Regions from separate parts of the Caballeronia sp. ATUFL_F2_KS9A genome, predicted to be linked through region 1. Evidence: riboswitches for the same ligand, from Rfam matches in the RefSeq annotation. Region 1 holds a riboswitch; the other holds the start of a gene.
What was found. Region 1 has a riboswitch for cobalamin ahead of cobG (precorrin-3B synthase). Riboswitches for the same ligand answer to the same signal wherever they lie in the genome.
Positions count from the first base shown of each region.

Region 2: another riboswitch for cobalamin. It lies ahead of NCS67_RS02685 (TonB-dependent receptor domain-containing protein); the one in region 1 lies ahead of cobG (precorrin-3B synthase).

Region 1 covers NZ_JALQEK010000029.1:403,141-411,024, reverse strand. Annotated here, with positions in the region: gene cobJ (precorrin-3B C(17)-methyltransferase) at 1-121, opposite strand, end outside; gene NCS67_RS17670 (precorrin-2 C(20)-methyltransferase) at 109-837, opposite strand; gene NCS67_RS17665 (precorrin-8X methylmutase) at 834-1,460, opposite strand; gene cobG (precorrin-3B synthase) at 1,453-2,721, opposite strand; cobalamin riboswitch at 2,786-2,974, opposite strand; gene cbiE (precorrin-6y C5,15-methyltransferase (decarboxylating) subunit CbiE) at 3,051-4,262, shown strand; gene NCS67_RS17650 (cobalt-precorrin-5B (C(1))-methyltransferase) at 4,269-5,366, shown strand; gene NCS67_RS17645 (cobalt-precorrin-6A reductase) at 5,363-6,094, shown strand; gene cobM (precorrin-4 C(11)-methyltransferase) at 6,091-6,819, shown strand; gene NCS67_RS17635 (DUF4186 domain-containing protein) at 6,824-7,231, shown strand; gene NCS67_RS17630 (glycosyltransferase family 87 protein) at 7,238-7,884, opposite strand, start outside.
Region 2 covers NZ_JALQEK010000002.1:87,322-95,205, forward strand. Annotated here, with positions in the region: gene ilvD (dihydroxy-acid dehydratase) at 1-476, opposite strand, end outside; gene NCS67_RS02650 (LysR family transcriptional regulator) at 584-1,501, shown strand; gene lgt (prolipoprotein diacylglyceryl transferase) at 1,540-2,442, shown strand; gene NCS67_RS02660 (SIMPL domain-containing protein) at 2,495-3,223, opposite strand; gene NCS67_RS02665 (EVE domain-containing protein) at 3,293-3,751, opposite strand; RNA gene ssrS (6S RNA) at 3,831-4,012, opposite strand; gene NCS67_RS02675 (cell division protein ZapA) at 4,118-4,432, opposite strand; gene NCS67_RS02680 (ATPase) at 4,429-4,797, opposite strand; cobalamin riboswitch at 5,065-5,362, shown strand; gene NCS67_RS02685 (TonB-dependent receptor domain-containing protein) at 5,444-7,324, shown strand; gene NCS67_RS02690 (FecCD family ABC transporter permease) at 7,321-7,884, shown strand, end outside.

The DNA.
Region 1 (7,884 bases):
GGCTCGCCAGTCCATGCACGCGCGATTGCGGAAAGCGCGCCTGAATGCGACGCGCGGTATCGAGCGCGCCCGCGCCGAGCACGACGATCGCCATCGGCATGGAAGCCTTCATGCACGCCATTTTTTCCCCGGCACGACGAGCAGCGAGAAATACGGCGATGCCATCGGATCGACTTCATCGAGCGGCACGATGCGCTGGTTGGCCATCGTCGCGCGCTCGACATACAACGCGCGATCGTCGAGGCCGAGTTCGCCCAGCACGCGCCGCACTTTCTCGAAGTTGCGGCCGAGCTTCATGATGACGGCCGCATCGGCTGCTTCGAGACGGCGCTTCAGATCGTCTTCAGGCAGCACGCCCGACAGCACCGACAGACTCTGATTGCGATACACGAGCGGCACGCCGAGCACGGCCACGCCGCCGAGCATCGAGCACACGCCCGGCACGACCTCTGCATCGAAGCGTGCTGCGAGACGATCGTGCAGATACATGTACGAGCCGTAGAAAAACGGATCGCCCTCGCAGATCACGGCGACATCGCGGCCGGATTCGAGATGACCGGATATCGTGAGCGCGGCTTCGTCGTAGAACGCGCTGATGATCGTCTCGTAGCAGAGCGGCGGTTCGAGCGCTTCGGTCGTCACCGGATAGACGAGCGGCAGGCGCATCTGCGTATCGTCGAGATGCGATTCGATGATGCCGAACGCATTACCCTTCTTGCCCTTTGCGACGAAATACGCGACCACCGGCGCGGTCTTCAAAAGCCGCAGCGCCTTCACGGTGATCAGCTCCGGATCGCCCGGGCCGACGCCTAATCCAAAGAGACGTCCGCGCATCATTCGGCCTCCGAAGCAAGTGCGTTCACTGCGGCCGCTGCCATCGCGCTGCCCCCGCGCCGGCCGAGCAGCGCGACGAAGGGCACGCCGCGGCTATCGGCGGCGAGCATCGCTTTCGATTCCGCCGCGCCGATGAAACCGACCGGAAAGCCGAGAATGAGCGCGGGCTTCGGCGCGCCGGCATCGATCATGTCGAGCAGATGGAAGAGCGCGGTCGGCGCGTTGCCTATCGCGACGATCGCGCCTTCGAGTTGCGCACGCCATAGTTCGAGCGCGGCGGCCGAGCGCGTGTTGCGCATCGCGCGGGCGCGCTCGGGAATCGAGGGATCGCTCAAGGTGCAGATCACGCGGTTGTCGGCGGGCAAGCGCGCGCGCGTGATGCCCTCGGCGACCATGCGCGCATCGCACAGGATCGGCGCGCCTGCTGCAAGCGCCTTTCTTCCGATGCTGCCCGCGCCGGGCGAGAAGCGCAGATCGCTCACGATATCCACCATGCCGCACGCATGGATCAGCCGCACGGCGAGCTTCTCCAGATCGGCGGGAATGGCGGCGAGGTCGGCTTCGGCGCGGATCGTCGCAAAGGACTGACGATAAATCTCCGCGCCGTCGCGGATGTAGTCAAGCATCGGCATGGCTCCGGGCGAGCCGTTCGGCCGCCTCTTCGATGGTCAGATTGCGCGCGACGGCTCGTGCGTCGCGATGTAAGTCGTATCGTCCGGGCGCGACTGCGTAGAGCGTGACCGGAACCGGATGCGCCGCCGCGCACGAACGCTCGCAGCCGCTCAGATGCACCTGCGTCCCGTCATCCGAAGGCAGGAGCGCGGCGAGCCGGTGAGCATCGGCTTTGGTATCGGCACGGCTCTTTGCGCAGCCTTCCGAACCCGCGCACGCGATGAGGCGCGCGAGCGGTTCGTGCGCGCCGGTTGCAAGGCCGAGCGCGTGCAGCCCTTGCAGCACGTCATGCGCTGAATGCGCCGCGAGGCCGGGAATCAGCACGCTTTGCCACGGCGTCATCGTCAGGCGGCTTGCGCCGTGTGCGTCGGCGAGATTGGCGAGCGCTTCGAGCGTCGTCGCATCGAGACGGCCCAGCGGCGTTTGCGCACCCGCGTACCACGTCGCGCGATGCGGCTCCTCGTGCGCGCCGAGACGCAGCGATGCATCGGCGGGTGCGCGTGTCCATGTCGCGATATCGGCGTCGAAACGCAAGGCGTCGAGAAAGCGCGCAACGCCGATACGCGCAAGCAGATCGCGCATGCGATGTTCTTCAGGCGTCGCCAGCGCGAGAAAGCTGCGCAACACGTTCAGGACGAACATCACGAGATCGTCGCGCGAGATCGCGCCGAGCGCCGGATCGCGCATCGTTCCGGCGAGGCCGAATGCGAAGCGCGCGCCATCCTCGATGGCGGAAAGCCAAAGATCGTGCGGATGATCGAGCATCGCGATGCGCTCGCCGGCGTCGAGCTGGAGCGCGAATTTCGGCGACAGCGCATGCAGCGACGCATCGGCCTGCATCGCATCGACGATCCGCGCGGCGAGCGCGCGCGTGCCGTGGTCCGCGAGCGGGCTCAGCATTACGTTGCGGATGTCGTCTGCGCCCGCCGTCGACGGGCCGAGGCCCGCGTCGAGGGCGATGTCGACGAGCGCGGCGTGGGCATCGTCGCGAATGCCGCGCAGTTGCAGATTCGCGCGATTGGTCACTTCGATCACGCCCGAGCCGCACTCGCGAGCCGCGCGCGCGACGGCCCGCGCCGCCCGCGTGCTCAACACGCCGCCCGCGAGACGCAGACGCGCAAGGCCGCCATCGCACGCGGGCACGATGCGCATCAGGCCCGGGCATGCGGAAGCACGCGGCGTTGCGTTGAGCGATGAGCGGTCGAAAGAATTCAAAAGCGTGACCCGTTGGGCTTCGCGCGTGATGAGCGAACCGGTACACCCCGCCCGGTCGGCGTCGCGCGAATGCGTTGGGTCGGCAGGTCTCTTGGCTGGCAGGTCGACATTCGCGCCGGCCTTCCCGGTAAAAACCAGTGGCAGTGGAGCGCGGACTCGCTGCGTACAATTGCGGGGGCAGCCACAGTTTTGCTGTGTTCCCTTTTAAGCCCTCGGTCTCACGACCCCGGGCGCCGACGGACCTGTATTATGCCCGCTTTTATCGACCCTCCGAGCGCTTCCGGCATGTATCCGGGAACGCGATCGGAATCGCAGCAAGGAGACCGCGCATGTCGAACTGGCTGACCGTGGTGGGCATCGGCGAAGACGGCTGGCACGGACTTTCCCGCGCCGCGCGTCGCGCGCTTCTCGACGCCCAGTCGATTCACGGCGGCGAACGTCATCTCGCGTTGCTGCCGGATCGCATCGCCGCGCGCCGCATGCCGTGGCCGAAACCCTTCTCGCTCGATGCCGTGCTCGCCGACCGCGGCGACGGCAAGACGCGCATCTGCGTGCTCGCGAGCGGCGATCCGATGTGCTTCGGCGTCGGCGCGACGCTCGCGCGCGAAGTCGCCAACGGCGAAATGCGCGTCATTCCCGCGCCGTCGTCGCTGTCGCTCGCGGCGGCGCGCCTGTGCTGGGCGCTCCAAGACGCCGTCTGCGTATCGCTCGTCGGGCGGCCGGCGGCGTCGCTGCTCGCGAATCTGCATCGCGGCGTGCGCCTCATCGTGCTGAGCGCGGACGGCACGACGCCCGCCGCCGTCGCCACGCTTCTGACCGCGCATGGTTTCGGCGCGAGCCGCATGACCGTCTTCGAGCATCTCGGCGGCAGCGACGAACGCCGCATCGACGAGCGTGCCGACGACTGGCGCGAGCCCGTCGTTGCCGCGCTCAATCTCATCGCGATCGAGTGCCGGACGCACGCCGGCCACGCCGGGCCGCCGCTCACGCCCGGTCTCGCCGACGACGCCTACCGCCACGACGGCCAGTTGACGAAGCGCGACGTGCGCGCCGTGACGCTCGCGCGCCTCGCGCCGCAGCCCGGCGAACTGCTGTGGGACGTCGGCGCGGGCTGCGGCTCGATCGGCATCGAATGGATGCGCGCGCATGGCGCGTGTCGGGCGATCGCGATCGAAGCGAACGAGAGCCGTCAGCGTCTCATCGAATACAACCGCGATGCGCTCGGCGTGCCCGCGCTGCAACTCGTCAGAGGCGAAGCGCCCGCCGCGCTCGACGGCCTTCCCGCGCCGGACGCGGTGTTCATCGGCGGTGGATTGACGGTGCCGGGCCTGCTCGATGCGTGCTGGGCGCGTCTGCGTCAGGGCGGGCGGCTCGTCGCCAATGCGGTGACGCTGCAAAGCGAGGCGGCGCTCGTCGAATGGCGCGCGCGCCACGGCGGCGAGCTGACGCGCATCGGCGTCGCGCAGGCGGAACCGCTCGGCAGCTTCGACACGTGGCGTCAGGCGCTGCCGATCACCGTCCTGCACGCGAGCAAACCGTGATGCGTCATGCGTGAAGAGACGCCGGAGAAAGCCGCGCCGCTGCGCAGCGGCTACACGACAGGAAGCTGCGCGACCGCGACGAGTCTCGCGGCCGCGCGCCTCTTGCTGCTCGGCGAGACGAGCGAGCGCGCGGAGATCGTCCTGCCGAAGGGCCAGCGCGTGACGATGATGCTTTCGTTCTGCCGCCGTTTACCCGATGAAAGCGCCGCCGCCGAAGCCGGCGTCATCAAGGATGCGGGCGACGATCCCGACGTCACGCACGGTGCGCTCGTGTTCGCGCGCGTGCGACTGTCGGAGGAACCGGGCGTGCGTTTTCATGCGGGCGCGGGCGTCGGCACGGTGACGCGCGCGGGCCTCGCGCTCGCCGTCGGCGAACCGGCGATCAATCCGATGCCGCGCAAGATGATGACCGAGCATCTCGACGCGCTCGCAAAAAGCGTCGGCTATCGCGGCGGTTTCGACGTGACCATCGGCGTGGAGAACGGCGAAGCCCTCGCGCAGAAGACGATGAATCCGCGCCTCGGCATCGTCGGCGGATTGTCGATACTCGGCACGACCGGCATCGTCAGACCGTTTTCGTGCTCGGCGTACATCGCGTCGATTCATCAGGGCATCGATGTGGCGCGGGCGAACGGGTATCGGCATATCGCCGCGTGCACCGGCAACCAGAGCGAGGACGCGATGCGCGCGCGCTACGGCCTGCCCGACATCGCATTGATCGAAATGGGCGATTTCGTGGGCGCGGTGCTCAAGCATTTGCGCCGCGCGAGCGTCGACAAGCTGAGCCTGTGCGGCGGCTTCGGCAAGCTGTCCAAGCTCGCGGCGGGGCATATGGATCTGCACAGCCGCAGTTCGAGCATCGACTTGCCGCTGCTCGCCGTCTGGGCCGCCGATGCGGGCGCGAACGCCGAACTGCTGGCGTCGATGCGCGCGGCCAACACGAGTCAGGAAGCGCTCAAGCTCGCACGCGCCGAAGGCATCGCGCTCGGCGATATCGTCTGCCGACGCGCGCGCGATGTCGCGCTCGACGCGCTGCCGCCAGGCATCGAAGTCGAGACCTTCGCGATCGACCGGCAGGGCAATATCGTCGGGAGCGCGGCATGACGCGCGTGCTGCTGCTCGGCGGCACCGGCGATGCGCTCGCGATCGCGCGTGCGCTTCCTGCGACGCACGTCTACAGTCTCGCGGGCCTCGGGCGCGTGCCGGGCGATCTGGCGTGCACGGTGCGCGTCGGCGGTTTCGGCGGCATCGACGGGCTCGTGCGATATCTGCGCGACGAGCACATCACGCTCGTCGTCGATGCGACGCATCCCTATGCCGCGCAGATGAGCCGCCACGCGTTCGATGCCTGCGCGCTCGCCGACGTGCCGCTCTGGGCGGTGCGCCGTCCCGCATGGCAACCGCAGGCGGGCGACGACTGGCGCGAGGCGTCGGACTGGCGCGAGATCGTCGAATGCATCGCGCCGTTTCATCGGCCGCTTTTCACGCTCGGGCGCGAGGCGCTCGCGCATCTGCACGACATTCCCGCGTCGCAGCACTGGACGATTCGCTGTCTCGACGCGCATCCGGGCAACGCGCGCGCGAGCATTGTCGATGCGCGCGGTCCGTTCGATCTCGCCGGCGAGCGCGCCTTGTTCGACGCGGCGCGTATCGATGTCGTCGTCAGCAAGAACAGCGGCGGGCGGGCGACCGAGGCGAAGCTCGCGGTCGCGCGGGAACGCGGTATCGCCGTCGTCATGCTCACGCGGCCCGCGCTTCCCGACGCCGACCGTATTTTCGACGACGCCGCCAGCGCCCGCGACGCGCTTCAACACTGGCTCACCAGACCATGACCGTTTATTTCATCGGCGCCGGACCGGGCGATCCCGAACTCATCACAGTAAAGGGGCAGCGGCTGATCCGCGCATGTCCCGTGATTCTCTACGCCGGCTCGCTCGTGCCGACGCAAGTCCTCGACGGACATCGCGCGCTGAAATGCATCGACACGGCCGAGCTCGATCTCGACGCGATCGTCGCGCTCCTGCAGGAAGCGCACGCGAACGGGCACGACGTGGCGCGCGTGCATTCGGGCGATCCGTCGCTGTACGGCGCGATCGGCGAGCAGATTCGCCGGCTCGACGCGCTCGCGATTCCCTACGAAGTGGTGCCGGGTGTCACGGCGACGGCGGCATCGGCGGCGGCGCTAAAGCGCGAACTGACGCTGCCCGGCATCTCGCAGACCGTGATCTTCACGCGCTACGCGACGAAGACGTCGATGCCCGAAGGCGAGAGCCTCGCCGATCTCGCGCGTCATCGCGCGACGCTCGCGATTCATCTGGGCGTGCGGCATATCGAGCGCATCGTCGCGGAGCTCGTGCCGCATTACGGCGCGGACTGTCCCGTCGCGGTCGTATTTCGCGCGAGCTGGCCGGACGAAACGCGCGTCGAAGGGACGCTCGCGAACATCGCGCCGAAAGTGCGCGAGGCGGGCATGGAACGCACGGCGATGATTCTCGTCGGACGCGTGCTGGCCGCCGACGGCTTCGCGGAGTCCACGCTCTACGCGAAGGATCGATGACGCGATGCGCGACCTCGACGCCGTCTTCGATGCGCTCGCGAAATCGGCATTCCGGCGCCGTTTCGCGCTCGGCGTGCGTGAGGGGAAAGTTTTAAGGGAGAAGGGCGTCGACACGGTCGTCGCGCAGGCGCATGAGCTGATCGGCAAGCGGCTTGCGCCGCAAGCGCCGCTGAACGACGGCAAGCAGACACCGTTTCGCGGGCATCCTGTCTTCATCGCGCAGCACGCGACGGCGACGTGCTGCCGCTCGTGTCTCGCGAAATGGCACGGCATCGCGGCGGGAAAAGCGCTCGACGACGCCGAGCGCCAACATGTCGTCGATGCCATCGAACGCTGGCTGCGCGCGCAACCGCTGCCGGCGGCGTCGAACCAGCCCGCGCCCGACAATCCGCAGCGCGAACTGCCTTTCTGACGCGCTTTAACGCGACGGATCGGCGCCCGCGGCTTCGAGACGCGCGCGCCGCACCGCCACGAAAATCAGCAACGCGAAAACCAGCGGTCCTACACCTACGCCGCAGTCCTTGGCCAACTGATTTCCCAACTGCGGATAGATCCACGCGAAAAACAGGATCGCGGGCTCGCCGCGCAGCCATCCGTCGCGCAGCGCGCGCGCGGCGATGAGTGCCAGCGGGATGCCGAGCCACACGCCGTCGTAGTTATAGATGTAGGGGCTGATCATGAACGTCGCGGCGACGAGCGCCGTCGCGCGAACTTCCAGTCCTTTCGCATTGCGCCATACCCACGCGACGGCGCAGATCGCCACGATCGCCTGACACGCCTGCGCGACATAGGCGGGACCGGTCGCGACGTGCGCCATGCGCAGGCTCGCGAAGAGGCTCGCCATCTGGAACCAAGGAAGACTGCCGCTCGCGGTGAAACCGTTGGCATCGTGCAGTCCGTGGAGAAAGACCGGCAGGATGTCGAGGCCGAAGACGGCGACCGAAACCGTGGTGAACAGGATCGTCGTCAGCGCGGCGGCGATGAAGGTCGTCCACATGCCCGCGCACGCCAGCGCGAGCGGAAACAGGATGGCCAGATGCGGCTTGATCGAAAGCAGGCCGATGA
Region 2 (7,884 bases), on a different contig from region 1:
AGATCCTTGCCCTTCCAGTTGCCGGGGCGAATCGTGCCGCCATACACATAGATCGACGGCACGTTCATGCGCGCCATGCCGATCATGCCGCCCGGCATGTTCTTGTCGCAGCCGCCGATCACGACGACGCCGTCCATCCACTGGCCTTGCACGGCGGTCTCGACGCAGTCCGCGATGACCTCGCGCGACACGAGCGAGTACTTCATGCCTTCGGTGCCCATCGACATGCCGTCGGAGATCGTCGGCGTGCCGAAAATCTGCGGATTCGCATCGGATTTCCTGATCGATTCGACGGCGGCGTCCGCGAGGCGCTGCAAGCCCGCGTTGCACGGCGTGATCGTCGAGTGGCCATTGGCGACGCCGATCATCGGCTTGTCGAAGTCCTCCTCCTTGTAGCCGAGGGCGTAATACATCGAGCGATTGGGCGAGCGCGCGACGCCCTGAGTGATGTGCTTCGAGCGGCGATTGAAGGCCATGGTGTGCTCCTGAGGGGATGTTCTTGATTTGATGCAGCAAGAATGCAACCGCGCTATGTGTCTGTCCAATATATTATTCAGGGCTTACTAGGTCGCAAAACATATCAATGGAACTACGACTCCTGCGTTATTTCGTGACGGTCGCCGAAGAGATGCACTTCGGCCGTGCCGCCGCGCGCCTCGCGATGACGCAGCCGCCGCTCTCGCAGGCGATCCGCGCGCTGGAAGAATCGCTCGGCGTCGCGCTTTTCGTGCGCACGAAACGGACCGTGGAGCTGACGCCCGTCGGCAAGGATCTGTTGCCGGAAGTGCGCCGCCTGCTCGCATCCGCCGATGCGCTGCGTCCGCTCGCGCAATCGCTCGCGCGCGGCGAGGCGGGCGTGCTGTCGCTCGCGTTCGTCTCCACCGCCGATTACGGGCTTCTGCCGGCGCTGCTGCGCGATTACGGTGCGCGTCATCCCGGCGTGCGTCTGCAACTGACCGAAGCGACGAGCGACGTGCAGATCGACGAACTCGTCGCCGGGCGCGTCGATGCGGGCCTCGTCATTCCGCCGCTGCCGCCGCGTTACGCGTCGTCGCTCGAGTATGTGCCGATCGCGCGCGAGCCGCTGATGATCGCGATGTCCGAGAAGCAGGCGCAAGAGCTGAATTCGAGCGAAGGCGAGCCGGTCGACCTGCACGATCTCGCCGCCGCGCCGCTCGTCGTCTTTCCGAGGCGTCTCGCGCCCGGCTTGCACGACATCATCATGGGCTGCTATGGCGCGGCCGGGCTCACGCCGCGTATCGGGCAGGAGGCGATCCAGATGCAGACCATCGTGAGCCTCGTGTCCGCCGGCATGGGCGTCGCGCTCGTGCCGCAATCGCTGCGTCATCTAAGGCGCACGGGCGTCGTGTATCGTCCGCTTCTCGATCCCGGTCCTTTCGTGGAAACGGGGCTGGTATGGCGGATCGCGGAAGTGAGTCCGGTGCTCGCCGGGTTCATCGAAATCGTGCGTTCGAGGGCCGAAAGCGCCGGTTCTGTATGATTCGCCCCTGTAGCCCGCTTAAAGATTCCCACATCAGAATGCTCATACATCCCAATTTCGATCCCATCGCGATTCATCTCGGACCGCTCGCCGTGCGCTGGTACGGCCTCATGTACCTGGTGGCGTTCGTGTCGGCCATCGTCATCGGCCGGTTGCGGCTGCGGCTGCCTTATGTCGCCGCGCAAGGCTGGACCGTGAAGGACATCGACGACATGCTGTTCTACGGCGTGCTCGGCACGATTCTGGGCGGGCGCATCGGCTACGTGCTGTTTTACAAGGCCAGCTATTACGCCGCGCATCCGCTCGATATCTTCAAGGTATGGGAAGGCGGGATGTCGTTTCACGGCGGCTTTCTCGGCGTGACGCTCGCGATGGTGCTGTTCGCGTATCACCGCAAGCGCACGTGGCTGCAGGTGACGGATTTCGTCGCGCCGATGGTGCCGCTCGGTCTCGCGGCGGGGCGACTCGGCAATTTCATCAACGGCGAGCTGTGGGGCCGCGTGACGGACCCGAACGCGCCGTGGGCGATGCTCTTCCAGAACTCGACGAACGACGACGCCGTGTGGCTCTCGAAGAACCCGCAGCTCGACGCGCAGTATCACCTCACGGAAATTTTTCAGCGTTACCACATGCTGCCGCGTCATCCGTCGCAGTTGTACGAAATCGCGCTGGAAGGGCTCGTGTTGTTTATCGTGATCTGGACGTTCTCGCGCAAGCAGCGTCCGGTCGGCGCGATTTCGGCGCTGTTCCTGGTCGGTTATGGACTCGCGCGCTTCACCGTGGAATTCGCGCGTGAGCCGGACGATTATCTCGGCTTGCTCGCGCTCAATCTCTCGATGGGCCAATGGCTTTCGCTGCCGATGATCGTCGCCGGCGTGGTAATGATGGTGTGGGCCTACAAGCGCAATCTGCGCCTGCCGCCCGAATCCGCAAAGGCTTGAGGAAAGAGCGGGGCGGTCGAACGCCGCCCCGCGTGAACACCGTGAACGGCGTTTAGCGTCCCATTTGTACGGAGCCGGAAACGTCGACTGTCACCGTGGTCGTGCCGGCTTCCATCGCGATCGGGGCCATCTTCGCATCGGCGCTCATCGCGCGCGATTGCATCATCATGACGGGACGCGGCTGCGCGCCGCTCCGTCCGACATTCACTTCCCGAATCGTGAAATTGCTGTAGCCGAAGCCTTGCGCGGCGCTTTGCGCCTGCTTGCGGAACGAATCGATGGCTTGCGAGACGAGCTTTTGCTCGGCCGCGCGCTGCGCTTCGGGCGACAGCGAGAACGCGACGCTACCCACTTGCATCGACGAACTCATCTTGCCCGCGAGCTTCGATGCCGCCGCGAAGTCATGCGATTCGAGCACGACTTCGGTGCGCCCGCGCCACGCGGAAATCTTGCCGTCGCGATCCGTCGACGGATAGACGGTGAACGAGCCGCTCTTCGCGGTCACGCCGTCGACACCTTTGGCTTCGCGTAACGCGGCCTCGGCGCGCTGATTGAGCGTGCTGGTGAGCGACGACGGATCGGCCGCTTCCTGTTCGTAGAAGAGCGTGATGTTGACGACATCCTGCGGCACTTGCGCGCTCGCTTGTGCGGAGAGCGAGAGCACGCCCGAGGGCTGTGGCTGCGTCATCACCGTCTGCGCAGCGGCGGTTTGAGACAACGTAAGCGCGGCACCGGACATCGCGAGCAGGGCGAAGGCGGCGGCGGTTTTCTTATTGAGCATCGAAGGACTCCGTGACATCGCGTACGTGCGACGGGATTTAGTCGCAGTCGTGAAGTCGTAAGTTCCTTGTTAGACGAGGTGCTCGGTAATAAATCGCCATTGCGCTTCGGTCACGGGCGTGATCGAGAGCCGGTTGCCGCGCGCGAGCACTTGCATGTCGGCAAGCTCTGGATGTTCGCGCAACGCGGCGAGCGATATGAGCGGCGTCTTCTTCACGAACTTCACGTCGACGAGCATCCAGCGCGGCGTTTCCTGCGTCGATTTCGGATCGTAGTAATCGCTCTTCGGATCGAATTGCGTGGGATCCGGATACGCCGTCGAGCACACTTTCGCGATGCCCGCGATGCCCGGCTCCGGGCAGCTCGAATGATAGAAGAGCACGCCGTCGCCGATCTGCATCTGATCGCGCATGAAGTTGCGCGCCTGATAGTTGCGTACGCCCGTCCACGGCAAGGTTTTTTTCGGCGCGTGCGCGAGATGATCGATGCTCGCTTCGTCCGGTTCGGACTTCATCAGCCAGTAGCGCATGGTCGTGTGCATGAATCGAAGAGCGAACGGCAGGGACAAACGAAAACGGCATCGGAAAAACCGATGCCGTTTCTTGAATGAGGTCCCCGCCACAGCCGCTAGGCCGGCATCCTGAACCTGGGTTCAAGATTGGTCGCGGTAAGCAACACTTCGGGTACATCGGACTAGCGACGCGCGCGCCCGTGCTGCAAGGTTCCGCAACCGTGCCAATGTAGCATTGGTTCAAGGAATATATGACCTTGGCGTACCAGGCAGGGAAACGTCACTCTACACCAATCGTTTGCCTTCTGCAGCCTCTTCACGCTACTTCGGCGGTTTCTTTTTTCGATTGACATTGCGCGCTGATTGACTCGACGCGCATCTGCCTTATTGCGCTTCGTGTTGCGCAATGACCGCGCCCAATTGCTCGTTCATCGAGTGCATCGTGCGGCGGATTTCTTCGGCGGGGAAGGCCTCGCCGTGACGCACGCTGTCCTGCAGCTTAAGCAATTCCGACGCCAGCGAAAGCGCCGCCATCACCGCGATGCGATCCGTGCCGCGCACGCTGCTTGCATTGCGCACTTTGTTCATTTCGGCGTCGACGCGCGCGACGGCTTCACGCAATGCGCCTTCGGTTTCCGGCGAGCACGCGAGACGATACGGCTGCCCGAGAATGGATACTTCGATCTGCGTGGTCGTCATGCCTTCTCTCCCTGATGATGCTCGCCGTGCAATTCCGTTTCATGTGCTTCCCGGGAATCGGCTTCGAGGAGATCGAGTTGATTGTCGGACTCGGCATGTTGCGCGGACTTGCCGCGCGGCAGCTTTTCGAGAATCGCGTTCAGGCGGATTTGCGCGTCGTCGATTTTCGCGGACAGCGAATCGCGTTCGGACTGCAGCGTATCGCGCTCTTCGCGCACTTGCGCGAGCTCGGCCTGCACGTTCGCATAGTCGGCGCGCAGCTGTTCGAGTTGTTCCTGCAGCGCTTGATGCGCCTGCTTGTGGCGCTCGCTGATCTGGATCAGCCGGCCGATGTTTCCTGACAGTGATTCGAGTTCGTTGAGCATGTGCTGCGTCCTCTAAAGACCTCGCATTTTAGCGCGGTTCAACGGAGCTTCCGATAAATGTCTCGTTTCGAGACGTAACAACACGCGATCTAGCGCTTAATCCTTCGAATCAAGCGCATGTCGCGATGCATTCGTGTGCAGAAAACGCGAGCGCCCCGCAACGCTCGTGATGACAGGCCGGCCGCTTCTCTTTCGCTTCTCGTTCGATTCGTCATGCGCCGCGCCAGTCTGCCCGCGCGGTTTTCTTGACGGCCCCGAACCGCGCTCCTACACTTGCCGCACTTTTGGTGCTCGCATCCGCGGATCTCGTGGATGCAGTCAAACGGGAAACAGGGAGCGAAGTCGCCGCAATCGACGACGAGCCAACCTGTGCTGCCCCCGCAACGGTAAGCGACCGCAACGCAAGTTGCAAGTCGTCTCATGCGCGTTTTTGCCGCGCGAGCGTGTCGAAATTCGTCGCACGCGCGCGACTGCAAGAAACGTGTCGATGCCACTGCGCGCCATGCGCGGGAAGGCGAGACGATTGATCGCCAGCCCGGATACCGGCCGGAGTCCGACGCATCGGCGCGCATGGCGCGGTGCGTTCGTCGCGCATCGTCCTCGCGGGGAGCGGGGTCGCGCTCACGCGAAACGGAACACTTCACACATGGTATTGCCACTGGCCGCGCTCAGAAGCGGTCTCTCCCGTCATGGCGCGCTCGTTGCGGCCATCGGCGCCTTGCCGTTCGCCGGCGCTGCACAGGCGGCCCAGACGGAAGACAGCACGCAAACGCTTGCGCCCGTCGTCGTCACATCGACGCGCGCGCCGCAGCCGCTTGCCGAATCGATTCCGCAGACATCGCTTTTTGACGAGCAGGACATCGCCGATGCAAACGCAAGCGACGCGCTCGGACTCGTCGCGCTCGCGCCCGGCGTGCAGATCACGCGCAACGGCGGACCGGGCTCGAACTCGGGGCTTTTCATACGCGGTGCGGCGTCGTCGCAATCGCTCGTGCTGATCGACGGCGTGCGCGTCGAATCGGCGTCGCTCGGCGCGGCACAGCTATCGCAATTGATGCTCGACCAGATCGGGCGCGTCGAGGTCGTGAACGGCAACGTGTCGGCGCTCTATGGATCGAATGCGATCGGCGGCGTCGTGCAGATCTTCACGAAGGAAGGCGAGGCGCATCCGCCGCGCTTCAACTTCGAGGCCGAGTACGGCAGCTATCACACGCAGCGGCAATCGGCGGGCGTGAGCGGCGCGCTCGACAAGGACGGCCGCACGACCTTCAGCGTGAACGTCTCGCGCGAGAAAACCGACGGCTTCTCGTCGATCGATCCGGGAATCGCGCCCGGCGCCAATCCGAACGCGAACGGCTATCTGAACGAGAGCGTCGCGGCGACGCTGCGTCACAAGTTCAGCGACAAGTGGGACGCGGGCGTGCGCTTCCTGCAATCGAACGGCATCAACAGTTTCGACGATGCCTATGGCCAGCCGACGGATATCAACGAAACGCACGATCGCGTGCGCTCGGCGTCGGTGTTCGCGAACGGCCGCGTCACGGATAACTGGACGGCGCACTTCACGATCGCGCAGGGACAGGACCGCGCGAACATCGAGCAGAACGGCGTCTATACGAGCCGTTTCGATTCGGAGAACCGGCAATATACGTGGCAGAACGACGTGCGGATCAGCGACGCGCACAAGCTGCTCTTCGGCTACGAGCATCTCGATCAGACGCTCGATTCCGATCAGTTCAGCGCGCCCGACCGTCATGTGAATTCGATGTTCGCGGGTTACGTGGCGCACATCGGCGCGAACGAGTTGCAGGCGAATCTGCGCCGCGATCAGTATTCCGATTTCGGCGGCGCGAACAGCTACTATCTGGGCTACGCGTATAACTTCGACGCGCACTGGAAGGCGAGCGCGAGCTATTCGGCCTCGTTTCGCGCGCCGAGCTTCGACGATCTCTACTATCCGCTGAGCGGCAATCCGTCGATTCAGCCGGAGCGGAGTCATTCGGTCGAGGCGGCGTTGCAGTACGCATCGAATGCGCTCGGCGTGGTGCGCGTGACGCTTTTTCAGACGCGCTATTCGAATTTGATCGATTACGTGTCCGACGGCGGCTTCTACTATGTCGCGCAGAACGTCGGGCGCGCGAAGGTGCAGGGCATCGAGGGATCGTGGGCGGGGCACGTCGGCGCAACGGATGTGCGCGCGGGCGTCACGTTCCAGAATCCCGTCGACGAAACGAATCACGAGGATTTGACGCGGCGCGCGCGGCATTTCGCGACGCTGACGGCGCATCGCACGATCGGGCCGTGGCGCGTCGGTGGCGAATGGATCGTGAGCGGTCAACGCAGCGATTACGATTCGACGCTCGCGGGCTACGGCATCGTGAATCTGTCGGCGCGCCACGACATCTCGAAGTCGTGGTACGTCACGGCGCGCATCGACAACCTGTTCGACAAGGACTATGAACTTGCGTACTCGTACAACACGCCACGACGCGGCGCGTACATCACGTTGGGCTGGCATCCGTCGTGAGCCGCGTGGCTGAACGTCCGCGCGCGATGAACGCGAGCCGCGCCACCGCGATCTGGATCGCGCTCGGCGCAGCGACGCTCGTCGTGCTGGTCGCGTCGCTCGCGATGGGCAGCGTCGCGTTGCCCGTATCGCGTGCGATCGGCGCGCTCTTTCACGCGCACTCGGCGACGCCCGATATCGCCGATGACATCGTGCTGACCTTGCGTCTGCCGCGCGCGCTCGCGGGCTTCGCGTCGGGCGCATTGCTCGCGTTCGCCGGCGCGCTGCTGCAAGTGCTGTTGCGCAATCCGCTGGCGGAACCGTACGTGCTCGGCGTATCCGGCGGCGCGGCAACCTTCGCGCTTGCCGCGATGCTCGGGTCGCTGCCGTGGTGGGGCGTCGATATCGCGGCTTGCGCGGGCGCGTTCGCATCGATCGTTCTGGTCCTCGGACTCGCGCGCAAGGACTTGTGGCAAAGCGGACAGGACGCATCGCCGAGGCTCTTGCTGACGGGTGTCGTGATCGCATCGGGATGGGGCGCGCTCATCACGCTGATCCTGAGCGTCGCGCCCGAGAACCGT